4 regions of the Streptomyces gobitricini genome follow, and region 2 is predicted to be linked to each of the others. Evidence: riboswitches for the same ligand, from Rfam matches in the RefSeq annotation. Region 2 holds a riboswitch; each other region holds the start of a gene.
The links. Region 2 has a riboswitch for cyclic di-AMP ahead of ABD347_RS13725 (transglycosylase SLT domain-containing protein). Riboswitches for the same ligand answer to the same signal wherever they lie in the genome.

Region 1 (7,037 bases), on a different contig from region 2:
GTAGGTTCGAGGGGTGAACGCCGACACCCCCGACACCCCCGGTACCGCCGACGCCCCCGGCCGCGTCGTCCTGCTCACCGCCAGCCACCGCGTCGCGCCCGGACTGCTGTCCTGGCCCGCGTGGCGGACGCTGCGCGCCGCCGACCGGGTCCTGTGCGCCGACGGCGCGCACCCGCAGCTGCCGTACCTGCGCGAGGCGGGCGTCACCGTGGAGACCGCCGCGCCCACCGCGCGGGAACTGGTGGACGCCTGCGCGGGAGGCCGCACGGTCGTCGTGGTGGCGACCGGCGAGGGTGACGGCGCCCTGACGGACGGGCTGGCCCGGATGGCGGGCTCCGGCCGGGTCGCGATGCCCGACCTGGAGCTGCTGCCGGGTTCGTACGACCTGCCGGGGGCCCGGCTGCTGGACCTCGTGGAGGTCATGGACCGGATCCGCCGCGCATGCCCCTGGTCGTCGCGGCAGACGCACGAGGGTCTGGCCAAGTACGGCATCGAGGAGGCGTACGAGCTCGTCGAGGCCATCGAGGACGGTGACCGCGACGAGCTGCGCGAGGAGCTCGGGGACGTCCTGCTCCAGGTCGTCTTCCACGCGCGGATCGCCGAGGAGCACGAGGAGGAGCCGTTCTCGGTCGACGACGTGGCGGGCACGATCGTCGAGAAGCTCATCCACCGCCACCCCCATGTGTTCGGGGAGGAGCGCGCCGAGACGCCGGAGGAGGTCAAGGCGCACTGGCTGCGCACCAAGGCGATCGAGAAGCGGCGCGCGTCGGTCACCGACGGCGTCCCGCTCGGCCAGCCGGGCCTCGCGCTCGCGGCCAAGCTCGCGAGCCGGGTGCGCAACGCGGGACTGGACGTCCCGCTTCCGTCCGGTGACGGCATCGGCTACGAGCTGCTGGCCCTGGCGGTACGGGCCGAGGCGGAGGGCGTGGACCCGGAAGCCGCCCTCCGCGCGGCGGGGCGCGCCTACCGGGACGCGATCCGGGCGGTGGAGCGCCCCGGGGCGCCGGATACCGTCGAGGAGTGAACGCCCCGCACGACGAGCCCCGCCGCCCCGGCACACCGCCGCACCGCCCCGCCGCCGCCCCGCCCGCGCCGGGCGCCGACGACACCGCCGCCGCCCCGGGCCACCCGGCCGCCGGGGGCGGCCCGAACAGCCCCGCGGCCGGCCCCGTGGACAGCCCCGCCGGTGACGCCGCCCCGGGCGCCCCGGCCGCTCCTGGCCACCCGGGCGCCCCGGAGGGCGACGCGCAGGGCGACGCGGGACCGGGGTGCCCCAAGGGGCCCGGGCCCGAGCTGTTCACGTGGGAGTTCGCGACCGATCCGTACCCCGCCTACGCGTGGCTGCGGGAGCACGCACCCGTGCACCGGACCAAGCTGCCCAGCGGGGTCGAGGCGTGGCTGGTGACGCGGTACGCGGACGCCCGGCAGGCGCTGGCCGACCAGCGGCTGAGCAAGAACCCTGCGCACCACGACGAGCCCGCGCACGCCAAGGGCAGGACCGGCATTCCCGGTGAGCGCAAGGCCGAGCTGATGACGCATCTGCTCAACATCGACCCGCCGGACCACACCCGGCTGCGCCGGCTGGTGTCCAAGGCGTTCACGCCCCGCCGCGTGGCGGAGTTCGCCCCACGGGTGCAGGAGCTGACGGACCGGCTCATCGACGACTTCGCCGCGAAGGGCAGCGCGGACCTCATCCACGAGTTCGCCTTCCCGCTTCCCATTTACGCCATCTGCGACATGCTCGGGGTCCCCCGCGAGGACCAGGACGACTTCCGCGACTGGGCCGGGATGATGATCCGGCACGGCGGAGGGCCGCGCGGCGGGGTCGCGCGGTCGGTCAAGAAGATGCGCGGATACCTCGCCGAGCTGATCCACCGCAAGCGGGAGGACCCGGGCGACGACCTGATCTCGGGACTCATCAAGGCCTCGGACCACGGCGAGCACCTCACCGAGAACGAGGCCGCAGCGATGGCGTTCATCCTCCTCTTCGCGGGCTTCGAGACGACCGTGAACCTGATCGGCAACGGGATGTACGCCCTGCTTCGCCACCCGGACCAGCGGGAGCGTCTCCAGGCCTCCTTCGCCGCCGGCGAGCCGGGGCTGCTGGAGACCGGTGTGGAGGAGCTGCTGCGCTACGACGGGCCGGTGGAGCTGGCGACGTGGCGGTTCGCGACCGAGCCGCTCGTCATCGGTGGCGAGCGGATCGCCGCGGGCGACCCCGTCCTCGTCGTCCTGGCCGCGGCCGACCGGGATCCGGAGCGGTTCGCCGAGCCGGACACGCTCGACCTGGCGCGCCGGGACAACCAGCACCTGGGGTACGGACACGGCATCCACTACTGCCTCGGCGCGCCGCTCGCCCGGCTGGAGGGGCAGGTCGCGCTCGGGACGCTGCTGACCCGGCTGCCCGACCTCCGGCTCGCGGTGGATCCTGCCGATTTGCGGTGGCGTGGGGGGCTCATCATGCGTGGATTGCGTACGCTCCCGGTCGAGTTCACCCCTTTGGTCCCCGGTCCGAACTGACGCCTCGTCATTTCTGTGATGTTCGCGTGATCTCCGCTGCATCGACTTGTGACTGACGTTCGAATGCCGCTACGTTCACCGTCACCTCAGCAGTCACGCGAAAGGCAGCACCGCATGCGCTCCGGGAACGGCCGGCACCGACGACCCCGTCAAGCCCCCGCCATCGTCGTCGCGGCAGGGGTGACCGGATCCGCCATCGCGCTCCCGCTGCTCGGCGCGGGTTCCGCGACGGCGGCCGACGCCACCACCTGGGACCGGGTGGCCGAGTGCGAGTCCGGCGGCCTGTGGAGCGCGGACCTCGGCAACGGCTTCTACGGCGGTCTCCAGATGTCGCAGGAGAGCTGGGAGTCCTACGGAGGACTCGCGTACGCCCCGCGTCCCGACCTCGCGAGCCGCACGGAGCAGATGGCCGTCGCCGAGAAGGTCTACGCGGCCACGGGGGTCAAGGCCTGGGAGACCTGCGCGCCCGTCGCGGGTCTCGGCGGCGCCTCCTCCGCGCCCGGCGCCGACCCCACCGGCACCGCGCCCGCGGCGCCCGGAGCGACGGACCTGGCCGAGGTGCTCGAGGACCCGGGGGCGCCGGAGGCGTCCGACCCGGCCCGCCCCGCCGGCCCGGCCGGGACGCCGCCGCCCGCCGAGCCCGCCCCGACGGCGCCCGGCGCGCCGCAGAGCCCCGCGTCCGGCTCCGGCAAGCACCGCGGCGAGCCCGCCAAGGAGGAGGGTTCGGTGACCGATCCGGTGGCCCCCGCCGACCCCACCGCCCCGGCCGACCCCACCGCGCCGGTCACCCCTGGCGCCCCCGAGGCGGAGGACACCCGCAAGCCCACCGGTCCGGCGGATACCGGCAATCCGGTCACCGACCGCGAAAAGGACGGACATGCCTCGCGGGGCGACGGGGCGACGCGTGACCCGGGGAGCGTCGAGCCGGGCGCGTACACGGTCCGGCCCGGCGACAACCTCTCGGTCATCGCGGACGAGTACCAGGTCCCCGGCGGCTGGTCGGCCCTCTACGAGGCCAACCGGGCCACCGTCGGGACCGACCCGGACCTGATCCTCCCTGGCCAGAGCCTTGAACTGACGGCGGATCAGCCCCAGGAATGAGCCTGTATGTCCGCTTCTGTGTAAGTGAGACATGAATCTCTTCGCCCCGGTTGGCGCGGCAGGTCCGTCCGAATCGCACAATCCGCCCTTCACCTGCGTAAACGCCCGTCAAGGGCGGGCGCATAAGGGCGGATTGGCCCCCGATGTCCGTCTTTGAACTTCGGGAAGCTCTGTGTCTACGGTCGTGACTGCTCGCCACCGCGGGCCCCATCGACCGGAACGCCGAATCCTGCCGCCGGTCGACGGGAACAGTCGTCGCGTCACGCGCCGAAGGCAGGAGCGGGGGACCCAAGGTAAGTGCCGGGCCCGGCCATGGAGACATGGCACGGAACCGGCTTGGGGTGAAGCCGAGCGCACCACTGTGCCGCGCGGCCGGGCCACTCACTCGCCCGAACCCGACAGCTCACCTCGTAGGCGTCGGTGAGGAGATGTCCCATGCTGTTCTCCGGCAAGTCCAAGCACCGTCGCCCCTCCAAGGCCGCCCGGTTCGTCGCGTTCGCCGGTATCACCGGTGCCGCCGTCGCCGCCCCGCTGATGGGCGCCACGACCGCATCGGCCGCCACCGCCGCCGAGTGGGACAAGGTCGCCCAGTGCGAGTCCGGCGGCAACTGGTCCATCAACACCGGCAACGGCTACTACGGCGGCCTGCAGTTCTCGGCCTCCACCTGGGCCGCGTACGGCGGCACCGCGTACGCCTCGACCGCCGACCAGGCCTCCAAGTCGCAGCAGATCGAGATAGCCGAGAAGGTCCTCGCGGGCCAGGGCAAGGGCGCGTGGCCGAGCTGCGGCGTCGGCCTGTCCAACGCCTCCTACGGCGGTGGCGGCGGCGAGCAGGCCCAGCCGCGGCAGGAGCGCGAGGCCGAGCAGCCCGCCACGCGCAGCGAGCAGCGCACCGCGCCGAAGGCTCAGGCCGCGCCGGAGCCCCAGGCCGCGCCGAAGGCCGAGTCCAAGAAGACCGTCACCACCCCGACCGGCAAGAAGGTCGAGAAGGGCGACGGCGAGTACAAGGTGAAGGCCGGCGACACCCTCAGCACCATCGCCGCCGAGAAGAACGTCACCGGCGGCTGGGAGAAGCTCTTCCAGCTGAACAAGGACATCGTCGACGACGCCGACCTGATCTACCCGGGCCAGCAGCTCCACCTGAGCTGACCCACGGACCGCCCCGGTCCGGCGCCGTGCGCGCCGGACCGGGGTTTTCCGGTTCCGGGGCCGGGTCCCGGTCCGCGCTCCTGAGCGGCCCTCCGCACATCGCGACTACCGACCGGTAGGTTACGTGGCGTTTTGCCCGCAATGCAGCTCTGTGAGCCCTTTTTCGTCCCAGGAGGCGGGCGACGGCCGGCTCGGGCCCCCCGGCCGGTTAGGCTCTTGCCGCAAGGCCGAAGAGACCCTGCACCGCATGCGTCACATTTTGCGTCACATCCCAGAAGGAGATGCTCGTGCCGTCCATCGACGTCGTCGTAGCCCGGGAAATCCTGGACTCCCGAGGCAACCCCACGGTCGAGGTCGAGGTCGGCCTCGACGACGGCAGCACCGGCCGTGCTGCCGTCCCGTCCGGTGCCTCCACCGGAGCGTTCGAGGCCCTCGAGCTCCGCGACGGTGACAAGGACCGCTACCTCGGCAAGGGTGTCGAGAAGGCCGTCCTCGCCGTCATCGAGCAGATCGGCCCGGAGCTCGTCGGCTACGACGCCACCGAGCAGCGGCTGATCGACCAGGCGATGTCCGACCTGGACGCCACCCCGGACAAGTCGTCGCTCGGCGCCAACGCCATCCTCGGCGTCTCCCTCGCCGTCGCGCACGCCGCCTCCGAGGCGTCCGACCTGCCGCTGTTCCGCTACCTGGGCGGCCCGAACGCGCACCTGCTGCCCGTTCCGATGATGAACATCCTCAACGGCGGCTCGCACGCCGACTCCAACGTGGACATCCAGGAGTTCATGATCGCCCCCATCGGGGCGGAGTCCTTCTCCGAGGCACTGCGCTGGGGCGTCGAGGTCTACCACACCCTGAAGAAGGTCCTGAAGGAGAAGGGCCTCTCCACGGGTCTGGGCGACGAGGGCGGCTTCGCGCCGAACCTGGAGTCCAACCGCGCCGCCCTCGACCTCATCTTCGAGGCCATCAAGCAGGCCGGTTACACCCCGGGCAGGGACATCGCCCTGGCGCTCGACGTCGCCGCGTCCGAGTTCTACAAGGACGGCGTCTACGAGTTCGAGGGCAAGTCCCGCACCGCCGCCGAGATGACGGACTACTACGCGGAGCTGGTCGAGGCCTACCCGCTGGTCTCCATCGAGGACCCGCTGTTCGAGGACGACTGGGACGGCTGGAAGACCATCACCGAGAAGCTGGGCTCCAAGGTGCAGCTGGTCGGTGACGACCTGTTCGTCACCAACCCGGAGCGCCTGGCGCGCGGCATCGAGGAGAACAGCGCCAACGCCCTGCTGGTCAAGGTCAACCAGATCGGTTCGCTGACCGAGGCCCTCGACGCCGTGGAGCTGGCCCAGCGCAGCGGCTTCAAGTGCATGATGTCGCACCGCTCCGGTGAGACCGAGGACGTCACCATCGCCGACCTGGCCGTCGCCACCAACTGCGGCCAGATCAAGACCGGTGCCCCGGCCCGCTCCGAGCGTGTCGCCAAGTACAACCAGCTGCTGCGCATCGAGGAGATCCTCGACGACGCCGCCGTCTACGCGGGCCGCTCGGCCTTCCCGCGCTTCAAGGGCTGATCGTCCCCTAGCCCGGTTACGTACGTCCCCGGCCGCGGTCCCGTACCGTGTCCGGGGACGTACGTACGTGACGGGCAAGGGGAGGCGGGTAAGACACATGGCCCGGGACCGGTTCTCCACCGCGACCAGACTGCGACTGCTCGGCGAGCAGACCGCCGCCCGTGTCTACCGCTCCCAGACCCGCAGGCAGGACCGCCGCTCCCGGCTCACCGGCCGGGCGGCGTTCCTCGCGCTGGTCGTCTGCTCACTGGTGGTCGCCCTGGCCTACCCGATGCGCCAATGGGTGTCCCAGCGCGCCGAGATCGCCGAGCAGCAGCGGCTGGCGGCGGAGGCGGGCGAGCGCGTCGAACAGCTGCGCGACGAGAAGGCGCGACTCCAGGACGACGCGTACATCAGGCGTCTCGCGCGCGAGCATCTGCACTACGTACTCCCGGGGGAGACCGGCTACACGGTCATCGACCCCGACGCGGTGCGCGAGCGCCGCACCGACCAGGGCGCGGCCGACCGCCCCTGGTACTCCAACCTCTGGGACGGCGTGGACACCGCCGACCGCACCGACCGCAAGTAGAACTCAAGGCAGGCATGGAAACGCCCCCTCCGCAGACCGAACGCACCGAGCCCACCGAGGCGGACGTCGCGGCCTTCAAGGAACAGCTCGGCCGCCCGCCGCGCGGCCTGCGCGCCATCGCGCACCGCTGC
Region 2 (7,037 bases):
CGGACGGGACGCGGGTCGCCGACAACGAGCCGTCGCTGGTGGGCAGCCGGGCCGAGGGCGTGGAGCGCGCCGCGGCCGGGACCGCGTTCACGGAGATCTTCGAGGGTGCTCCCAACGACGCGGCCCGCGCCGTCGTCCCGGTCACCGACGCCGACGGTTCGGTGGTGGGGCTGGTGAGCGCGGGTGTCTCGATCGAGAGCGTGGGGGACGCGGTCAACCGTCACCTGCCGGTGCTCCTGGGCTCCGCCGGTACCGCGCTCGCGCTGGCGGTCGGCAGCTCGGCGCTGGTGAGCCGGCGGCTGCGCCGCCAGACGCACGGCCTCGGCCCCACCGAGATGACCCGGATGTACGAACACCACGACGCCGTTCTGCACGCGGCGCGCGAGGGGGTCCTCATCATCGGCGACGACGGCCGGCTGACGCTGGTCAACGACGAGGCCCGCCGACTCCTGGAGCTGCCGCCGGACGCGGAGGGACGCCCGGTCACCGACCTCGGTCTGGACGTGGGCACCGCGGAGCTGCTCGCCTCGGGCCGTGCCGTCACCGACGAGGTGCACCTGGCCGGGGACCGTCTGCTGGCCGTCAACACCCGGCCCACCGCCCCGTACGGCGGGGCGTCCGGCACGGTCGCGACGCTCCGCGACACCACCGAGCTGCGGGCGGTGTCGGGGATGGCGGAGGTGGCCCGGGAGCGGCTGAAGCTGCTGTACGAGGCGGGGGTGCGGATCGGGACGTCGCTGGACGTGGTGCGGACCGCCGAGGAGCTGTCGGAGGTGACGGTCCCCGGGTTCGCGGACTTCGTCACGGTGGAGCTGCTCGACCCCGTCCTGCGCGGTGAGGAGCCGTCGGGCACGCACACCGAGATGCGGCGCGCGGCGGTGAGCGGCATCCGTGACGACCACCCGCTCCAGCCGGTGGGCGACCTCATCCGGTTCGCCGTCCCCACCACGCCGATGGCGGCGGCCCTGGGGAGCGGGCACGCGGTGCTGGAGCCGGATCTGAACGTCGCCCACGGCTGGCGGGCGCAGGACCCCCAAGGCGCCGGCGCGGCCCTGGCGTACGGCATCCACTCGCTGGTCACGGTGCCGTTGCAGGCGCGTGGGGTGGTGCTGGGCATGGCCAACTTCTGGCGCTCGGAGCGGGCGGAGCGGTTCGAGGAGGAGGACCTCGCCTTCGCCGAGGAGGTGGCCGCCCGGGCGGCGGTCGCCATCGACAACGCGCGCCGCTTCACCCGGGAGCACGCCATGGCCGTCACGCTCCAGCGGAGCCTGTTGCCGCGGGTGCTGCCGGAGCAGAGCGCTCTGGACATCGCGTACCGCTACCTGCCGGCGCAGGCGGGGGTGGGCGGTGACTGGTTCGACGTCATCCCGCTGCCCGGGGCGCGGGTCGCGCTGGTGGTGGGCGACGTGGTGGGGCACGGTCTGCACGCCGCCGCGACGATGGGGCGGCTGCGGACGGCGGTGCACAACTTCTCCGCGCTGGACCTGCCGCCGGACGAGCTGCTGGGCCACCTGGACGAGCTGGTGTCCCGCATCGACCAGGAGGAGGCCGGCGACGGCGAGGGCATCACCGGCGCGACCTGCCTGTACGCGATCTACGATCCGGCGACCGGCCGGTGCAGCGTGGCGACCGCAGGGCACTTCGCACCGGTCCTGGTCCTTCCGGACGGCACGGTGGACTGCCCCGAGGTGCCGGTCTTCCCCCCTCTCGGGCTGGGCAACCTGCCGTTCGAGACGGCCGAGCTGCAGCTGGCGGAGGGCACCCGGCTCGTGCTCTACACCGACGGGCTGATCGAGCACCGTGAGCGCGACCTGGACACGGGGCTCCGCGTACTGCGCGAGACGCTGTCGGGCCACCCGGACCGCACACCCGAGGAGACCTGCCGGGCCGTGTTCAGCGCCATGCTGCCGCCGCACCGACGCGACGACATCGCCTTGCTGGTGGCGCGGACGAACCTGCTGGACCGGGCCCGCGTCGCGGACTGGGACGTGCCCCCCGACCCCTCGGCCGTCGCCCGGGTGCGGGCCGCGTGCGGGCGCCAGCTGGAGCAGTGGGGACTCGAGGACATCGGGTTCAGCACCGAGCTGATGCTCAGTGAGCTGATCACGAACGCCATCCGTTACGGATCCGAGCCGATCCATGTGCGGATGCTCTACGAGCGCTGCCTGATCTGCGAGGTGTCCGACGGCAGCAGCACCTCCCCGCACCTGCGGCGCGCGGCCACCACCGACGAGGGCGGCCGCGGGCTGTTCCTGGTGTCCCAGTTCGCCGAGCGGTGGGGCACCCGGTACACCCCCACCGGGAAGGTGATGTGGACGGAGCAGTCACCGGCCGCCGGGCCACGGCAGCCGGTGGAGCTGATGCTCGACGACGTCTCCTGGTGACCGTCCGCGGCCGCCCCGCCCCACCGTGATCCGCCGCGACCAGCCGTCACCGCCAAGGGGCCGGCGCCTGGTGCCGCGGGCCCTCTCGCCGGCCACCGGCAGGCCGGCGCCGCCCGGCCCCGGAACCGCCGCTGCGGACCGCCCGGCCCCGTACACACGAGGGCTACGCATGGCTGCACGCGCCGGCCGGGCGGGGCGGCCGAGTGCGGCACCCGGCTGCCGCACCGGTTCGGCAGCACCGGGGACGGCCCGGCCGAGGCCCCTTTCCCTCTTCGGCCGCCAGCGCGAACGGGGCCACGTCCGCGCCAGGCCCCGCCAGCGGGAGCCGAACCGGAGCGGAGCGGGGCCGCGCGCGGGCTTCGGCGCCGGCACCTGGCCGGTCGTGCGCGCCGGCCGCACCCGGGCACGACGACCACCCACCACACCACGACACACCTTTAGTCCAATTTGGACGTTTATTCACCCTTTGGCGGTATCGCGGTGACCGCCCATATTGGGCCGCACATAGGGGACTTGTGACCCCGGATGGGCGGGCGTGATAAGAATCACCGGACGGTTCCGGCCCCGGACCGTTCCACAGGCCTTTTTTCCGCTCGCACACAGCGAAGTTGACGGTTCGACACGCGCGTGGGAAAGGTTCGCGGCGGTCGATTCGAGCCTTGTTCCGTCCGGCCCCCCTCGCTTACGGTCCCCTCAATCCGGATGGACCGCCGAATCCTGCCGCCGTCCGGAGACCCCACCCACCCACCCACTCACGTACGTACGGCAGGAGCGGGGGACCCAGGTAAGTCGCCGGTCCGGAGCACTTCCGGAACGGCTCGGGGTGAAGTCGCGGATACCGCGGCCGGACATCTCCAGTCCGAACCCGACAGCTCACCTCGTAGGCGACGGAGAGGAATTCGCCATGCCCGCAAAGGGTAAGCACCGCCGTCCCAAGAACAATCCGCTCGCCCGCCGTTTCGTCGCCGCGGGCACGGGCGGCGCGGCACTCGCGCTCCCCATGATCGGCGCCACCACCGCGCAGGCGGCCCCGAGCGCGGCGCCCACCGCCACGCACGCCGTCACCGCCGCGGTCGCCGCCGCACCGAGCGCCACCGTCACGGCGAAGGCCGGTCCGGTCACGTACTCCGTCGTCGCGGGCGACTCCCTCTCCAAGATCGCGAGGGAGCACGGGGTGAGCGGTGGCTGGCAGAAGCTCTACGAGGACAACCGGAAGGCCGTCGGCGCCGACCCGTCCCTGATCCGTCCCGGCCTCGAGCTGACGATCGGCGCGAAGGCCCCGGCCGCGCGCTCCTCCGCCACGCCCGAGCGGGCCGACCGTTCCGCCGAGCGCAAGGCGGCGCCGGTCGCCGCCAAGGCCGCGACGTACCCGGACAACCTCGACGGCTGGATCCGGGAGGCGCTGGACGTCATGGCCCGGCACGGCATCCCCGGCAGCTACGAGGGGATCCACCGCAACATCATGCGCGAGTCCTCGGGCAACCCGCTGGCGATCAACAACTGGGACATCAACGCCATCAACGGAACGCCCTCCAAGGGCCTCCTCCAGGTGATCGCTCCGACCTTCGAGGCCTACCACGTGCCGGGCACGTCGACAGACCCGTACGACCCGGTCGCCAACATCACCGCCGCCTGCAACTACGCCGCCGACAGGTACGGCTCCATCGACAACGTCAACGGTCCGTACTAGGTCGTGTCGGGGAAGTCGTGGAGCCGAGTCGAAGGCAGGCGAGGGTGACCATGGCCTGGTACTGGGCGGCGCGTTCGTCGTAGCGGGTGGCCAGGGCCCGGTTCTGCTCGAGCCGGCTGAGGCAGCGCTCGATCACGTTCCGCCGCCGGTAGGCGGACCGGTCGTGCCGGCAGAGCCTCTCGCCTCGGCGGATGCGGCCGTTGATCCGGTCGATCCGCTCGCCGAATCGTGCAGGCGATCCCGCGTCGTCGCGGGTGGGCCCGGATTTCGCGGGCGGAGCAACCCTTGTCCGCGACCACACGGCCGGGCCGGGTCCGGGGACGTCCCGGGCCCGGCCGCCTGACGCTGATCCGGTCCATGACGGGCTCGAACCGGGTGCGGTCGTTGACGTTCCCGCCGGTCAGGGTGGAGGCGAGCGGCCGGCCCCGCCCGTCGCAGGCCAGGTGGATCTTGCTGGTCAGCCCGCCGCGTGGGACCGGCCGAGGACCTCGCCTTCCCAGGCCCCTTCCCTGGGCGCTGGACGACGGCATCGTGCGTGGACGCCAGAGCGCACCGGTGGCGGTCCTCTGGCGGAGGGAGTGGACTGGAAGGGGGCGAACGAGGAGGTGCGTACCTGATGCCGATCATCATGGTGCAGGAGATGCCGGGTGTTACCCAGGCCCAGTACGAGCAGGTGACCGACCGGGTGAGCGGCGGCAAGGGCGGCCTCGGCTCACGGGCCGACTATCCGGTTCCGGGCCTGATTTCGCACGCCGCCGGCCCCACCCCCGACGGATGGATCGTCGTCGACGTCTGGGAATCGGAGGAAGCCCTCCAACGGTTCTCCGAACACCTCCTGCCCGCCCTCAGAGAAGCGGGCGTGCCGGAGGACCGGCCGAAGATCTTCTCGGCGTTCAACGTCATCACCGACTAGGTACGCCAGGCAGCCCCGGTGGACAGCTTCTACAAGATCCCGTTCACCACCTGGCGCAGGTCCCGCACCGGCCTGCCCATCCTCGCCCGGCGCCAGCAACGGATGCGATCAACGCCCACGACCCATCCGTCAGTTCATGTCGACGCACCACGCACCACGCAGGGAGCGATCGACCCCCCGCAGTCCCCGCACCGCACCCCGGGGCCGGCCGCGCACGAGCGGCCGGCCCCGGCGGCGTCGTGCCGCGGCGCCGTGGCGGCTCGCGCGGGGCGGACGCAGCGGGAGGACGGACGCGTTCACCGGCTCCCGTGACGACGCCGACCGGGCCGGGAGCGCCCGGGCCTGTCGCTCCCGGGCCTGCCGCGTGACCTCCGACCTGTTGCATACGTATGCAAACCATGACAACATTTCCCGTACCGCGCATTACGAGGAGTTCGCCCGCATGGCCCACGAAGCCGACCCGACTGCTCCCACCCCAGCGTTTCGCATCAACACAGCTCTCGCCCGCGACTGCCACGACTGCGGTGAATGGGGCACCGTCATCAACGCCCACGGTCATGACGAACCGTGCCCGTCCTGCCAGCGTCCGGGCTCTGCGTGACGCCGCCGCCGACCACCTTGCCCCGGGGCGGCGCCCCGCCCCCAGCGGCGTCCGGCGTCCCGGCAGCCGTACGCGACGGCCCTCCGGCCGTGGCGAACGGCCCGGGCCGGGTGCGCCTCCACGCCGCACGACCACGTCGGGCCGGTACGGCGGCGCTCGCGCGAGGCCGGGACGACCCCGAGCGCCCCGCGCGGCAGCCCGTCCCCCCGACGAGAGGGTGGCTGCCCCGGCTCAGTAGTTCCGCCACTCGTGGCGGGTGTACTCCAGCACCGCCGGATCCATCAGTGTGCTCGCCCGTACGTCCTGGGGACGCCGGTCCACCGGGAAGACGGTGGCGGCCGCGAGGACGTCGTCGTCGAGGAAGCGCAGCGGCGGCGTACCGGCCGCCAGGCGCAGCGCCGGTGGCGGGCCGCCGGTGCCGGGGGTGGCGAGGACGAAGCCCCAGTTGCCGAAGCTGGGGACGTCGACCTGGTACGGGGTGGTGGCGTAGCCGGCCTCGCGGATGGTGGCGTCGATGGACCAGTACGACTTGGGCGCGAAGAACGGTGAGCCGCCCTGCACCATCACGCGGCTGTCAGGGGTCAGGACCCGGCCCATCAGGTGGTAGAACTCCACGCTGTAGAGCTTGGCCAGCGCGGCGGTGTCGGGGTCCGGGAAGTCGACGATGACCGTGTCGTAGCGCCCGGTCGCGTCCCGCAGCCAGTTGAAGGCGTCGGCGTGGACGACCGTGACGCGCGGGTCGGACAGCGCGTGGTCGTTGAGGTCGAGCAGCGGTGTGAACGTACGTGCCAGGCGGGTCATCGCCGGGTCCAGGTCGACCAGGGTCACCGTGTCGACGTCGTCGTAGCGCAGGACCTCGCGCAGGGCCAGCGCGTCGCCGCCGCCCAGGATGAGCACGGAGGAGCGTTTCCCCGACAGGGCGGGGTGGACGAGCGCCTCGTGGTACCGGTACTCGTCCACGGAGGAGAACTGCAGGTCGCCGTTGAGGAACAGCCGGGTGTCCGGCTCCCCGGTGAAGGCGGTGGAGCGGGTGACGACGATGTCCTGGTACGGCGTGGTCTCGGCGTGCACGATGGGATCGCGGTAGAGCTGCTGGCGCGCCGTGACCTCGATGTCGTCGGCCAGCACGTACACGGCGGCCAGGACCGCGAGGACGCCGGCCGCGCCGGCCAGCAACCCGTTGCGCACCATGGGGCGGGTCTCGCGGCGGAAGATCCACAGGACGACGACGACCCCGGCCACCGCGTTGACCGCCCCCACCACCAGTGCGCCCCTGAGCTGGCCGAACGCGGGCAGGAGCAGCAGCGGGAAGCAGAGGCCGCCGACCAGCGCGCCGACGTAGTCCGCGGCGAACATGTCGGCGACGGCGCTGCCCGCCTCCTGCCGCCTGATCCGCTGGAGCAGCGTCATCAGCAGCGGGATCTCGGCTCCCACGAGGAGGCCCACGAC
Region 3 (7,037 bases), on a different contig from region 2:
GCGGCTGGAGACCGGTCGCCGCCAGCCCTCCCTGCCGATGCTGCTCGGCCTCGCCCGCGTCTACGGCACGACCGTCTCCGACCTGCTGGGCGAGGTGCCTCCGGAGCGCGACCCCGTCGTCCGGGGCGGCCGGGCGGAGCCCGCCGAGGCGGACGGCTGGGTCTACCACCAGGCCGGCGGCCCCGGACGGGCGATGCAGGCACTGCGAGTGCGGGTGCCCTACGCCACGCGGCACGACCTCGTACGCGTCCACCCTGGGGAGGAGTGGCTGTACGTCCTCGACGGGCGGGTGCGCCTGGCCCTCGGGGAGGCGGTCCACGTCCTCGACCCCGGGGACAGCGCGCACTTCGACTCGCTGACCCCGCACCGTATCGCCGCGGCCACCCGCGGTGGGGCGGAGCTGCTCTTCGTCCACACCCTCATGCAGAGCGCCGCGGCCGACCTGTGCCTCGGCGCGGGCGCCCACCGGCGCTGACCCCGATCGGAGCGTTCGCATGTCGTACGAAGGGAAGTTCCCCAGGGGGCTCGTGATCCGGCTCTTCGCCTACCTGGTGGCGGGCCACCTCTTCGCGGCCTTCCTCTACCTGCTGTTCGCGCTCGGGGCCGAGTAGGGCTCAGCCCTCGTCGAGCAGCCGCTCGCGCAGCCGCTCCCGGGTCTCGTCGCTCAGCTTCAGTCCCTCGGTCAGGTAGCGGTCGGTCGAGCCCCAGGTCTCCTCGATCGTCGAGAAGGCCGCCGCCAGGTAGTCGAGGCGCGCCTCGAAGAGCGGGTTGAGCAGCTCCATGACCTCGGGCGACATACCGGCCGGGGAGCTGTCGCTGCGGCGCACCTTGTAGCGGCGGCGCGGGTCGTTGGACTTGAGGTAGTCCTCCTCGATCGCGTCCCGCTCGACGCCGACCGCCAGCAGCGCCACCGCTATGGACAGACCCGCCCGGTCCTTGCCGGCGGCGCAGTGCATCAGGGCCGGGACGCTGTCCTCGGCGAGGGCGTGCAGCACGCGGCTGTGCTCCGCGGTGCGCTCCTTGATGATCTCGCGGTACGAGGCCGTCATCCGGGCCGCCGCCTTGCCGTCGTCGAGGATCGACCGCAGCTGGTCGAGGTCGCCGTCGCGGACCATGGTCCAGAACTCCGCTCCGTCGGCCGGGTCGGAGAGCGGGATGTTCACGTTCCGCACCCCGGGCAGCTCGACGTCCGGGCCTTCCAGTCTCTGGTCGGCGGCGTTGCGGAAGTCGAAGATGGTGTGCAGGCCGAGGCCGGCCAGGAAGGCGGCGTCCTCGCCCGTGGCGTGCGCGAGGTGGCCGCTGCGGTAGAGCCTGCCCTGGCGCACCCGCCGGCCGTCCGCGGTCGGAAGCCCGCCGACGTCACGGAAGTTGCGCACTCCGGTCAGCTCGGGCTCGATCGACGGGACCTGCGGCAGCTGCTGCGTCACGGGGGCTCCTCCGTGTGTGCGGTCGGCGTCGGCCGCCGACGATGTCGCGGTCCGACGATACGACATCGGTTCGTGGGGCAATCAATCTCTGTGCGCCTCGTACATTCGTTGCCCTTCCCATGATCGGGGCCGTCCCGGGAACCGTCGAGACGGGAGGCCGGCACCCGTGATCCGGGTGGTGGGGGAGGGGCGGGCGAGGCGACCGTCCGGGGCGCGGCACCGGCACGGGGCCGGTGGAGCCTCCGTACGGGGGGCCGGGGAGGGCGAGGGGGCTGGGGGCCGGCAGGCCGGGAGGCCGCGAGTGCGCGGGTCCGCTCGCCGACAGAGGTGCCGGGGGAGCGTGGGGGGCGGGCGACCGGCCGTACATGTGGGGGGCGAAGGGACCGCGTGCGGTGCCTGGTCTGAGATGTCTGCCCTATTTCGCACTGGTTTGTCGCCTGGCTGGACGGAGTCCCGGTGTCGCTGCCATGGGGCGGCGGCCGACGATGGATTGAGGCTTCTCGCTGTATCTCGTCAAGAAATGGGGCTTCTGTCCGTATTGGTGGTTTAGGTGCAACATGCCCCGACGGTAAGGGAGGTGGCGCGGGGTCACGTGAGCAGCGTCATAACCGTGACCGTCCGTGGCGGGGCGCGCCCCGTGAATTCCGTGCCCAGGAAGGGAATTCATGATCCGGGTTCCACGGAGGGTGACGGGAATTCCCCGGCCGCCGCACCCCTGGGAATGCCGGGACGAAAGAGGCGGCTTGTTCACGCCGACCCGGCTCGCTTACGGTCACGGCAATCCGGCCGGACCGCCGAATCCTGCCACCGGTCGGAATTCGCACCCACCCACGTGTGGCAGGAGCGGGGGACCCAGGTAAGTCGCCGTACCGGAATACCGGGACGGCTCGGGGTGAAGTCGCGTCAAGGCGCGGCCGGACAACTCCAGTCCGAACCCGACAGCTCACCTCGCAGGCGCCGGAGAGGAATTCGCCATGCCCGCCACGGGTAAGCACCGCCGTCCCAAGTCCAACTCCCTCACGCGGGGTTTCGTCGCCGCCGGAACGGGTGGCGCCGCCATCGCCCTCCCGCTGCTCGGAGCCACCGGTGCGCACGCCGCCCCTGCCACCGCGCCCCAGCAGGCCGTCAGCGCCGCCGTCGAGGCCGCCCCGGTCGCCGCCGCGCAGAAGGCCGCGCCGCGCACGTACACCGTCGTCGCGGGTGACTACCTCTCCAAGATCGCCAAGAACAAGAACGTCAAGGGCGGCTGGCAGAAGCTGTACCAGGACAACCGCCAGGTCGTCGGCGAGGACCCGTCGCTGATCCTCCCGGGCATGAAGCTCACGCTCGGCGCCAAGTCCACGGCCGCTCCGGCGAAGGCCGCTCCGGCGAAGCAGAAGGCGGCCCCGGCCAAGCCGAAGGCCGACGACACCCGTAGCGAGACCCGCGCCTCGCGCTCCGCCGCGAAGGCCGCTGCCCCGGCCCAGTCCGCCCCGAAGACCAGCGGCTCGGGCTTCACCGCCCCGGTGGACGCCGGCGTCACCACCCCCTACCGGGCCTCCGGCTCCAGCTGGTCCTCCGGTTACCACACGGGCGTCGACTTCTCCGCCTCCTCCGGCACCACCGTCAAGGCCGTGGGCGCGGGCACCGTCGTCTCGGCCGGCTGGAGCGGCGCGTACGGCAACGAGGTCGTCATCCAGCACACCGACGGCACCTACTCGCAGTACGCCCACCTCTCCTCGCTGTCCGTCTCCTCCGGCCAGTCCGTGAGCGGTGGCCAGCAGATCGGCCTGTCCGGCTCCACCGGCAACTCCACCGGCCCGCACCTGCACTTCGAGATCCGGACCAGCCCCAGCTACGGCTCGGACATCGACCCGCTGGCGTACCTCCGCCAGAACGGCGTCTCCATCTGACGCCCCCGCGCCTCCACGAGTGACAGCGCTCCGCCCGGCACCGCCCCCCGGTGCCGGGCGGAGCCGTGTTCCGGCCTTGGGGGAATCTTGACCGGTGGTAAACATCACCCCCCGTCAACCCCTCTTACGGTCGCGTAGGTCACATCCCCGGGTGAAAAATGTGCTCCCGTGGCAGACGATTCGACATTCAGAGACAGTGACGTATTCGGGTCGTACGCGGCGATCGGTGACAGCTTCACCGAGGGCGTCGGAGACCCTGGCCCCGACGGAACGTTCGTCGGCTGGGCGGACCGCCTCGCGGTGCTGCTCGCCGACCGGCTGCCGGAGCCCGAGGAGTTCCGGTACGCCAACCTCGCCGTACGCGGGCGCCTCCTCGACCAGATCGTGGAGGAGCAGGTCCCGCGCGCCAAGGAACTCGCTCCCGACCTGGTGACCTTCTGCGCGGGCGGCAACGACATCATCCGGCCCGGCAGCGATCCGGACGACGTGGCCGAGCGCTTCGAGCGCGCCGTCGCCGACCTGCGGTCCGTGGTCGGCACGGTCCTGGTGACGACCGGGTTCGACACCCGGGCCATGCCCGTGCTGCGCCGGCTGCGGGGCAAGATCGCCACGTACAACGGCCATGTGCGCGCCGTCGCCGACCGCTACGGCTGCCCGGTGCTGGACCTGTGGTCCCTCAGGACCGTGCAGGACATGCGCGCCTGGGACGGCGACCGGCTCCACCTGTCGCCCGAGGGCCACACACGCGTCGCGCTCCGGGCCGGCCAGGTCCTGGGCGTCGATGTCCCCGCCGACCCCGACCAGCCCTGGCCGCCGCTGCCGCCGCGCGGCACCCTCGAAGTGCGCCGCGACGACATCAACTGGGCCCGCGAGTACCTCGTCCCGTGGATCGGCCGCCGGCTGCGCGGCGAATCGTCCGGTGACCACGTGTCGGCCAAGCGGCCCGACCTGCTGCCGCTGTAGCGGCGGGCCGCCGGGCGTTCAGGAGCCGGACGCACCCGGGCCCGGAGGTGTGTCCGGGCTGCCGGGCGTGCCGGGACGGTCGGACGTACGGGGGCCGCCGGGCGTGCCGGGGCCGGGGGGCGTGCCGGGCGGGAGGTCCGGACGGCCGATCTCCCGGGCGAGGGCCTCATCCGCCCAGGCCAGCATCGCGGCACGGGTGAAGGGCGCCGCGTACGCGGTCATCTGGACGGCCAGGCCGTCCAGGAAGGCGGTCAGCCGCCAGGCCGCCGCCGCAGGGTCGTCGCAGCGGAACTCGCCCGCCGCCGCCCCCTGCGCGATCACCTCGGTCAGCGCCGCCTTCCACTGCCGGTCGAGGTCCTGGGCGACCTCCCGCAGCGCGGGTTCGCGCAACGCGGCCGCCCAGCCCTCGATCCACAGCCGCCACCCCTTGGCCCGGCCCGTCGGGGCGTACCAGTGCACGGCCGCCCGCAGCCGCCGGGCCGCCGTCGTCCGGCGGCCCAGCAGCCGGCGCAGATGCGCGAGGTCGGCCTCGGCGGCGTGCGCGAAGGCCGCCGCGAGGAGCTTCTCCTTGGTCGAGAAGTGGTACAGGACCAGCGCGCTGCTGACGCCCAGGGCGGATGCCACATCGGCGATCCGCACCGCCGCCACACCCCGCGCCTCGATCTGCTCGACCGCGGCCCGCAGGAGTTCCTCCCGCCGCTCGGCCACGCTCAACCGCACTCTGCCCACGCCAACACCCTAGGCGGTCCGGCGGAGCAGCGTACGCCCGTTCCCGGCCACCGTCGCGACGCTCCCGTGCGACGCTCCCGTCGCGACGCCCGCGTGACGCACCCGTCCGACGCCCCCGCGCGGTCACTCGGGCCGGAGCTCGCAGTGGTCCTTGAAGCCCTGGCTGGTGAGCCCCAGCGCGGCGTTGACGCGGGAGCGCATGTTCTCCACCGCCACCATCGCGGTCAGCTCCACGAACGCCGGCTCGCCGAGTGCCGTACGCAGCCGCCGCGCCAGGGCGTCGTCGACGGTCGGCGGAGTGGCGGTCATGGCCTCCGCGTACGCCAGCACGTCGCGCTCGAGCGCCGAGTACGCGTCACTGTCGCGCCACACCGGCAGGTCCCGCAGCTTCCGCGCGTCCACCCCGCGCCGGGTGCTCTCCCAGTGGCCGAAGTCCATGCACCAGCCGCACCCGATGGCGGCGGCGGACGCCATCTCGGCCAGCGCCTTGAGGCGCGGGTCCAGCGTGTTCCACCGGGAGACGGCGAGCTCGAACCGCAGGGTGGCGCGGAGCACCCGTCCGTTGTGCCCCGCCGCGAGCACCGGGGCGAGGACCTTCCCGCCGTACGTGCGCTTCGAGTACCACTCGACGGCGCGGAACAGGAGCGTGCGCGGCGGGTTCAGCGAGATGCGGGTCATGACGGGCCTCCATGGGTCGAAGACGGGCTTCCGCCGGTACGACGGACGAGGCCGTCACCGATGTGACATCGCCCTCGTGACCGCCCCGGCCCGGGGCTGTCACACCTCCGGCCCATAATGGAGAGACCCTCACCATGGGAGGACCCGTGAGCAGCCGCGCCGGCATACCGCACCAGCTCCGATCCCGCCTGCGTTCACTGCGGCCCGCCGGGTTCGGAGCGGACGCCACCGGGGAGCGGATGGAGCGGATCCGCCGCTCGCCGAACTTCGCGGACGGCGCGTTCCGCAACCCGGTGGGGACCAAGCACAGGCCGTCCGGCTCCACCATGGAGTTCGCGAAGACCTACTTCGAGAAGGAGGCGCGGGCGCGCAGGGCCCCGGCCGGCGCCGTCCCCGTACACCCCACCACCGTCGCCGACCTGGCCCGCCCGCCGGCCACCGGGCTGCGGCTGACCTGGACGGGGCACTCCAGCGTGCTCGTGGAAATGGACGGCCACCGGGTCCTCTTCGACCCGGTCTGGGGCGAGCGCTGCTCACCCTTCTCCTTCGCCGGACCCAGGCGGCTGCATCCCGTCCCGCTGCCGCTCGCCGCGCTCGGGCCGGTCGACGTGGTCGTCATCTCCCACGACCACTACGACCACCTCGACCTCCCCACCATCCGCGCCCTCGCCTCCACGGACACCCTCTTCGCCGTACCGCTCGGCGTCGGCGCGCACCTGGAGCGCTGGGGCGTTCCCGCGTCCCGGCTGAGGGAGCTGGACTGGAACGAGTCGACGGAGATCGGCGGCCTGCGGCTGACCGCCACCCCGGCCCGTCACTTCTGCGGGCGCGGTGTGCGCAACCAGCAGCACAGCCTGTGGGCCTCCTGGGTCGTCACGGGCCCCGAGCACCGCGTCTACCACAGCGGCGACACCGGCTATTTCGAGGGCTTCCGGGACATCGGTGCCGCACACGGCCCGTTCGACGCCACCATGATCCAGATCGGTGCGTACAGCGACTTCTGGCCCGACATCCACATGACCCCCGCCGAAGGCCTGCGGGCCCACCTCGACCTGCAGGGCTCGCAGCCGCACGGCGTGCTGCTGCCGATCCACTGGGGCACGTTCAACCTGGCTCCGCACGCGTGGGCGGAGCCGGGGGAGTGGACGAGGGACGCGGCGGAGGAGGCCGGGCAGACGGTGGCCCTCCCCGTGCCGGGGCAGCCCTTCGAGCCCGCCGGGACCGTGCCGGACGGGCCCTGGTGGCGGGCGGTCTCCGAGCCGGTCGCGCCCCGCTGGCGTCGTGCGGAGGCCTCGGAACCCGCCGCCGGCCTCTGAGGCGACCGGCCCGCCTCGCCGCTGAGCGGCGA
Region 4 (7,037 bases), on a different contig from region 2:
CGATCCCGGACGTCGGCCCGGCGGGCTTGGCCATCGCACCCGTGCGCCTCCACTCCAGGTACGCGCCCGGGATCTCCTCCAGGAACCGCGACGGCGGGTTGTACGAGGGCTGCCCCCACGCGCTGCGCATCGTCGACCGCGTCAGGTAGAGCCGCTCGCGGGCGCGTGTGATGCCCACGTACGCCAGGCGCCGCTCCTCCTCCAGTTCCTTGGTCTGGCCGAGGGCGCGCATGTGGGGGAAGACACCGTCCTCCATGCCCGTCAGGAACACCACGGGGAACTCCAGGCCCTTGGCCGTGTGCAGCGTCATCAGCGTGATGACGCCGGAGCCCTCGTCGTCCTCGTCCGGGATCTGGTCGGAGTCGGCGACGAGCGCCACCTGCTCGAGGAACTCGGCCAGGGTGCCGGGCTCCTCGCCCCGCTCCTGCTCGAACTCGAGGGCGACCGCGGCGAGTTCCTGGAGGTTCTCGATCCGGGTCTCGTCCTGCGGGTCGGTGGAGGCCTGGAGTTCCGCGAGGTATCCCGTCCGCTCCAGCACGGCCTCGAGGACCACCGCGGGACCGGCACCCGAGTCCACGATGGTGCGCAGCTCCTCCATCAGCGTGTTGAACCGCTTCACGGCGTTCGCCGACCGGGCCGCCATGCCGTACGCCTCGTCGACCCGGCGCAGCGCCTGCGGGAAGGTGATCCTCTCGCGCAGCGCCAGCGCGTCGATCATCGCCTCGGCGCGGTCACCGATGCCCCGCTTGGGGACGTTGAGGATGCGGCGCAGCGGGACGTTGTCCTCGGGGTTGGCGAGCACGCGCAGGTACGCGAGGACGTCGCGGACCTCCTTGCGCTCGTAGAAGCGGACGCCGCCGACGACCTTGTACGGGAGGCCGACGCGGATGAGGATCTCCTCGAAGACACGGGACTGGGCGTTCGTCCGGTAGAAGACGGCGACGTCGCCGGCCTTGGCCTCGCCCGCGTCCGTCAGCCGGTCGATCTCGTCGGCGACGAACTGTGCCTCGTCGTGCTCGGTGTCCGCGACGTACCCGATGATCCGGGCGCCCTCACCGGCGTTCGTCCACAGGTTCTTGGGACGGCGGCTCTCGTTGCGCTCGATGACCGCGTTGGCGGCGGACAGGATGGTCTGCGTGGAGCGGTAGTTCTGCTCCAGCAGGATGGTGGTCGCGTCCGGGTAGTCCTCCTCGAACTGGAGGATGTTGCGGATCGTCGCGCCGCGGAAGGCGTAGATCGACTGGTCGGCGTCACCGACGACGCACAGCTCGGCCGGGTCCAGGTCCTCGTATCCGGTCCCCACCAGCTCGCGGACCAGGGTGTACTGCGCGTGATTGGTGTCCTGGTACTCGTCGACGAGTACGTGCCGGAAACGGCGGCGGTAGTGCTCGGCGACATCGGGGAACGCCTGGAGCAGGTGGACCGTCGTCATGATGATGTCGTCGAAGTCCAGGGCGTTGGCCTCGCGCAGCCGTGCCTGGTACATCCGGTAGGCCTCGGCGAGGGTCTTCTCGAACCCTCCCCCTACGCCTTCGGCGTGGGAGGTGCCCCCATCGGCCTGGTCGGCGAAGGTCTCCTCGTCGATCAGCTCGTTCTTCAGGTTCGAGATCTTGGCGCTGAACGACTTCGGCGGGAACTTCTTCGGGTCCAGGTCCAGGTCGCGGCAGACCAGGGCCATCAGCCGCTTGGAGTCGGCCGCGTCGTAGATCGAGAAGGACGAGGTGAAGCCGAGCTTCTTCGACTCACGGCGCAGGATGCGGACACACGCGCTGTGGAAGGTCATGACCCACATGGCGTTGGCGCGCGGGCCGACGAGCTGCTCGACGCGCTCCTTCATCTCGCCGGCTGCCTTGTTGGTGAAGGTGATCGCCAGTATCTGGCCGGGGTGGACGTGGCGCGTCGCCAGCAGGTGGGCGATGCGGTGGGTCAGCACCCGGGTCTTGCCCGATCCGGCTCCGGCGACGATGAGCAGCGGCGAGCCGGTGTGCGCCACGGCGGCGCGCTGCTGGTCGTTGAGCCCCTCCAGCAGCGCGGCGGGGTCCACGACGGTGCGCGGGGCGCCGTCGCGGTGGTAGGCGTCGCGGGCCGGGGGCACGTCGAAGCGGTCGCCGAAGAGGTCGTGCGGGACCTCCTCCGCGGCCGGGGCGTCCCCGGGGCCGTCGGAGTCCTCGGGCGGCGGCGGGGGCTCGTCGGAGGCGTGGTTCCGGAGGTCCGCCAGGAAGCTGTCGTCAAAGAGGCTGCTCATCGCCTATCGAGTCTAGGCCGCCCCACTGACAGCCGTGGACGAACCGGAAACAGGTCCGACTCATCACCCTCCGTACCGATTCGACGACATCACGCCAAGGTCACGAATACGTATCGGGCATATCGAACATCATCCTTCACAGCACCACCACAGGTTGGCTAGCGTGCTCGCCCAAGCGGTCCGTTCTCTCATCGGCGAACCACGCCAGTCGGATCGCCCACGCCGAATTCGTGCTGCCTCCGCGGCAGTCCGGAACCGGGGACCCACACGTACGACCGAGGTGAATCGGCCCGCAGCCCCTCGGGCACGGCCGTAGGGCACCTTCCGTTCCGCCCGAACCTGACAGCTGACCCGGTAGGCGGTCCACGGAAGGAGATGCCGGCCTTGGCGTCGCATCGCAAGCCGCGCGCATCGCGCACCTTGCAGACCCTGCATGCCCACTCCCCCGCCGTCGGGGTCACGACGGCCGCCGCCCTGGCCTCGGTCACGCTCCTGTCGTCACAGAGCGCGACCGCCGCGCCCGGCGCGGCGGGCGACCCGGAGCGCAAGCCGACGGTCGAGGAGGTACAGAGAAAGGTCGACGACCTCTACCGGCAGGCGGGCACGGCGACGCGGCAGTACGGCAGCACCAAGCAGACCAAGCAGACCGAGCGGGCCGAGCGGGCCGAGCGGGCGGGGCGGGCCGAGCGGGCCGAGCGGGCGGGGCGGGCCGGGTGGGCCGGGCGGGCAGCGCAGGCCGGGCAGACGGCGCAGGCCGGGGAAGAGCGGTGGCGCGAGGCCGGCGGGACGCGCGACGACGCCACCCGGCGTACGGAGGCGCCGCACGATTCGCGCCACACCCCGGGGCCCCACGCGGCCCCCCAGCACCGCTCCGGCGGCCGGGCCCCGGCCACGTCACCTGCCTTCCCGGACATGCCCCGGGCGTTCGTGGAACAGGCGCAGCCGGTGGACCGGCTCACCGACCGGCGGCACGAGTCACTCACCGGCTCGCCGGCACAGCAGCCCCACACCGCGCACCAGCGGGCGGAGGCCACGCGGCAGCCGCCGGAGTCACTCAGCGCCTCGCAGGCCTCCCTCCGCGCCACCAAGCAGGCCGTGCAGCGCAAGCTCGGCGACGCCCGGGCGCTGCTTGCGCTGCTCACGGCCGGGGAGCGGGCGCGGGCGGAGGCGGGGGCGGCAGAGGTCCCCGAGCGCCACGAGCAGTGGCGGGAGCAGCCGCAGCAGCCGCACACGCAGATGCAGGCGCAGGCGGACGACGAGAGCGGTCACACCGCCAAGGCCCGCGAGGTCGTCGCCTTCGCCGAGGCCCAGACGGGCAAGCCGTACGTGTGGGGCGCCACCGGCCCGAGCTCGTACGACTGCTCCGGGCTCACCCAGGCCGCGTGGCGGGCGGCGGGGGTCGACCTCCCCCGTACCACGTGGGAGCAGGCGCGGGCGGGGACCCGGGTCCGTACGGAGGACCTGCGCCCCGGCGACCTGGTGTTCTTCCACGACGACATCAGCCACGTGGGCATCTGCAAGGGCGGCGGGAAGATGATCCACGCGCCCGGGCCCGGGGAGGACGTCCGCGAGGAGTCCATCCACCACATGCCCATCCACAGCAGTGTGCGCCCGGCCTGACACGACCCGCCCGGCATGACGGGGCAACGCCCCTCAGCGCCTGCCCGAACCGGGCCTCGGCGTCGGGCCGGGCACCGCCCACCGGCACGGCGTTGCGAGCGACCGGCCGTCCGGTCGGCCGCGCCGAGGTCCGACGGGCCCGACGGGCCCGACGGGCACGGTGGTACCGGAGCGGGACGGGCCGCGGCGGGTGGCGGACTCCTGGACGAGGCCGCCGCCCGGGCGCCCGAGGGCCGGTCAGGTCCAGAGCGTGGCGATGAAGATGTTCACCACGGTCAGGCCGCCCACGGCTCCGAAGACCGCCTTGTCGACCCTTTCCTCGTCACGCTTGACGTAGACCAGGCCGAGGATGACGACCAGGATCGCCAGCTTCACACCGATCTTGACGTTGTTCACGGTCTGGTCGTCGGCCTGGTTGAGGCCGACCAGGGCGACTCCCGTGATCAGCATGAGCAGCGCGCCGTGCAGCATCGCGGGGCCGAAGCGCGCCGTACCCTCGCCCATCGCCTTCATCTGGGTCAGGAAGCCGCCCAGGAGGGCGGCGATACCGATGACGTGCAACGCGACGAAGACATTGATGAGTACGTCCATGGGGCGGAGCCTAACCGGGGCCATACCACCGGGCGCCGGTGAGGGTCGCCTCATCCGTCGCATCGGTCGCGGCCGATACGGAATGCGGGATTCCGAGAGCGTGTGCCTCTCCGAATCCGCTCCGGAACCCTCACCTGCGGTCAATAGCGGTCATGCCGCCGCCCGGCCGTTACCGCCGGGCTTAGCGTCCTGCCCCAGGCCCCACCCCGCCGAAGGGAAGTGACCGCCCTCGTGGCAGCGCACCGGAAACCCAAGCAGCACCCGCTGAACGGCCGCGTGGCCCTCACCCTGGCACTCGCCGGGGCGGCCACCGCCACCGTCTTCCAGGGTTCCGGGCACGCCGAACCCCACCGGAGCCCGGCCCAGGTCAAGGCGGAGGCCGACCGGCTGTACCGGGAGGCCGAGGAGGCCACCGAGAAGTACAACGGCGTCAAGGAGGAAGCCAAGAGGACCGAGGAGGAACTGGACTCCCTGCGCGACGAGGCCGCCCGCCGGACCGCCCGGCTCAACGCCGCCCGCGACGCGCTCGGCTCCGTGGCCTCCGCCCAGTACCGCGGCGGCGGCCTCGGTCCCGCCGCCCGGCTCGCGCTCTCCAGCGACCCGGACGCCTACCTCCGGGGGGCCGCCCTCGCGGACCGGGTCGGCGACCGGCACGCCACGGCCGTCGGTGCCGCCCGGAGCGAGGTCACCGAGCTCGCCCGGCTGCGCGCCGAGGCCGCCGGGCGGCTGCGCGACCTGACGGCCCGCCAGGCGGAGCTGTCCCGCCACAAGGCGGCCGTCCAGGACAGGCTGGCCGCCGCCGAGAAGCTCCTCGCCCGGCTCACCGCCGCCGAGCGCGCGGCGTACGACGGCGCCCCTTCCGGTACCGCGGCGCGGAGCGCCACCCCGCAGGGCGCCGCCCCGCGCGGTCCCGCCCCGCGGCGAGCCGCTGTCGGGGCCCCCAACCCGCGCGCCGCGCAAGCCGTCGCGTACGCGTACGGGGCCCTGGGCAAGCCGTACGTGTGGGGCGCCACCGGTCCGTCGGCCTTCGACTGCTCGGGGCTCACCCAGGCCGCCTGGCGCTCGGCGGGCGTGTCGCTGCCGCGCACGACGTACAGCCAGATCGACACCGGCCGGCGGGTGTCCCGGTCCGCCCTGGCCCCGGGCGACCTGGTGTTCTTCTACTCGGGCGTCAGCCACGTGGGCCTGTACATCGGCGACGGCAGGATGATCCACGCCCCGCGGCCCGGCGCCCCCGTACGCGTCGCGCCGATCGACGAGATGCCCTGGGCGGGCGCGACGCGCGTGGCGTGAGCGCGAGCGCCACGTACGCGGCCGGGAGCGCGGCCGGAGCGCCCGCCGCTCGGTCGCCCCGGTCGCTACGGGCGGCCGTCGACGGACAGGGGCTCCCGGCCCGACGCGGTCCCGGCCCCTTCGCCCAGGCTCACGCCCACGGCCGTCCCCGCACCGGCCCCCGGGTCCGCCCCCGGTCCCCGGCCCTGCTCATGGCCCCGCCCATGGTTTCTGCCGTCGTCCCGGCCCTCGTCCCGGCCCTCTCCACGGCCCCGGCCCGCCTCCGCGGCGGACGCGCCCGGTCCTGCGTCCTGCCCCGTGCCCGGCCCCCTGCCCGGCCCCGTGCCCGCGTCCCGCCCGGTTTCCGCCGCCTCGGCGCGGAACCGCTGCGTGAGCCACCGGAAGACCGACGGCACCTCCCGCACCCATGTGCTGGTGCGGTGACCGCCGTGGACCTGCTGGACGTCGATGCGCGTCGGCGCCCTGGACGCCTCCCGCAGCGCGACGCCCTGCTGGTAGCCGTCGCCCTCGTCACCGGTGAGGAGCAGGGTGACCCGGGGCGGCACCGGGGCGGCCCTGAGCATGTTGACCGGATTGTGCGCGTGCCGGAGGCCGGGGTCCTTGCCGGTGAGCGAGGACGGCTCGGCGGCCGGGTCGTTGTAGCCGGACATGCTGACGCCGAACCGGTAGCGGTCGGAATGGGCGATGGCCAGCTTCGTGGCGCAGTGGGCGCCCGACGAGAACCCGGCGAGCGCCCAGCCGTCGGCCGTGTCCGCGGCCCGGAAGTTGTCGATGACCATCTTGCGTACGTCGAAACTGAGCCAGGTGTCGGCGTTGATCCTGCCGGGCACGTTGGCGCAGCCGGTGTCGGTGTGGCCAAGGAGGTGGCTGCGGGGCGCGACCAGGATGAACGGCTCGACGGCGCCGTCGCGCATCAGCGGTTCCAGCTGCTGGTTGACGCGCATGCCGACGAACCAGGACTTCGGCGAGCCGGGGAACCCGGAGAGCAGTTCCACCACGGGGAACTTCCTGTCCCGGTGGGACGGGTCGTCGTACTGCGGTGGCAGCCAGACGTACACCTCGGCCCTCACCCCGGATATCCCGCCGTCGAGGACGGTCTTCCGGACGCCGGGGCCCATGGCGGGGTCGTCGACGGGGGTGAAGGTCTGCTTGACCCTCGGCAGGTCGGCGACGCTCCTGCCGCCCAGTCCGTCGGGGCCGAGGTCGATGGCGGAGTCGACGTGGTCGCTGGTGCCCAGAAGGTCGCCCCAGCTGTCGTAGAGGCCGTTGACGTTGTTGACCGCGACGA

Region 1: it holds a riboswitch for cyclic di-AMP, as region 2 does, so the genes downstream of both, ABD347_RS14760 (transglycosylase family protein) here and ABD347_RS13725 (transglycosylase SLT domain-containing protein) in region 2, are expected to answer to the same signal.
Region 3: it holds a riboswitch for cyclic di-AMP, as region 2 does, so the genes downstream of both, ABD347_RS18945 (M23 family metallopeptidase) here and ABD347_RS13725 (transglycosylase SLT domain-containing protein) in region 2, are expected to answer to the same signal.
Region 4: it holds a riboswitch for cyclic di-AMP, as region 2 does, so the genes downstream of both, ABD347_RS27555 (NlpC/P60 family protein) here and ABD347_RS13725 (transglycosylase SLT domain-containing protein) in region 2, are expected to answer to the same signal.

Annotation. Positions count from the first base shown of each region.
Region 1 is NZ_BAAASR010000016.1:92,461-99,497, reverse strand. It holds gene ABD347_RS14780 (SurA N-terminal domain-containing protein) at 1-4, shown strand, start outside; gene ABD347_RS14775 (nucleoside triphosphate pyrophosphohydrolase) at 14-1,024, shown strand; gene ABD347_RS14770 (cytochrome P450 family protein) at 1,294-2,520, shown strand; gene ABD347_RS14765 (transglycosylase family protein) at 2,701-3,621, shown strand; cyclic di-AMP (ydaO/yuaA leader) riboswitch at 3,877-4,053, shown strand; gene ABD347_RS14760 (transglycosylase family protein) at 4,057-4,770, shown strand; gene eno (phosphopyruvate hydratase) at 5,058-6,338, shown strand; gene ABD347_RS14750 (FtsB family cell division protein) at 6,436-6,906, shown strand; gene ABD347_RS14745 (DUF501 domain-containing protein) at 6,921-7,037, shown strand, end outside.
Region 2 is NZ_BAAASR010000015.1:266,019-273,055, forward strand. It holds gene ABD347_RS13720 (SpoIIE family protein phosphatase) at 1-2,384, shown strand, start outside; cyclic di-AMP (ydaO/yuaA leader) riboswitch at 3,120-3,284, shown strand; gene ABD347_RS13725 (transglycosylase SLT domain-containing protein) at 3,289-4,074, shown strand; partial or broken gene ABD347_RS13730 (IS5 family transposase) at 4,058-4,627, opposite strand; gene ABD347_RS13735 (hypothetical protein) at 4,691-4,987, shown strand; gene ABD347_RS13740 (polyamine aminopropyltransferase) at 5,820-7,037, opposite strand, start outside.
Region 3 is NZ_BAAASR010000020.1:86,619-93,655, reverse strand. It holds gene ABD347_RS18960 (XRE family transcriptional regulator) at 1-475, shown strand, start outside; gene ABD347_RS18955 (DUF6126 family protein) at 495-611, shown strand; gene ABD347_RS18950 (tyrosine-protein phosphatase) at 615-1,427, opposite strand; cyclic di-AMP (ydaO/yuaA leader) riboswitch at 2,239-2,399, shown strand; gene ABD347_RS18945 (M23 family metallopeptidase) at 2,402-3,319, shown strand; gene ABD347_RS18940 (SGNH/GDSL hydrolase family protein) at 3,488-4,282, shown strand; gene ABD347_RS18935 (TetR/AcrR family transcriptional regulator) at 4,301-5,011, opposite strand; gene ABD347_RS18930 (carboxymuconolactone decarboxylase family protein) at 5,135-5,689, opposite strand; gene ABD347_RS18925 (MBL fold metallo-hydrolase) at 5,836-7,005, shown strand.
Region 4 is NZ_BAAASR010000040.1:85,852-92,888, forward strand. It holds gene pcrA (DNA helicase PcrA) at 1-2,245, opposite strand, end outside; cyclic di-AMP (ydaO/yuaA leader) riboswitch at 2,456-2,622, shown strand; gene ABD347_RS27555 (NlpC/P60 family protein) at 2,621-3,865, shown strand; gene ABD347_RS27560 (hypothetical protein) at 4,103-4,456, opposite strand; gene ABD347_RS27565 (C40 family peptidase) at 4,688-5,749, shown strand; gene ABD347_RS27570 (alpha/beta hydrolase) at 5,815-7,037, opposite strand, start outside.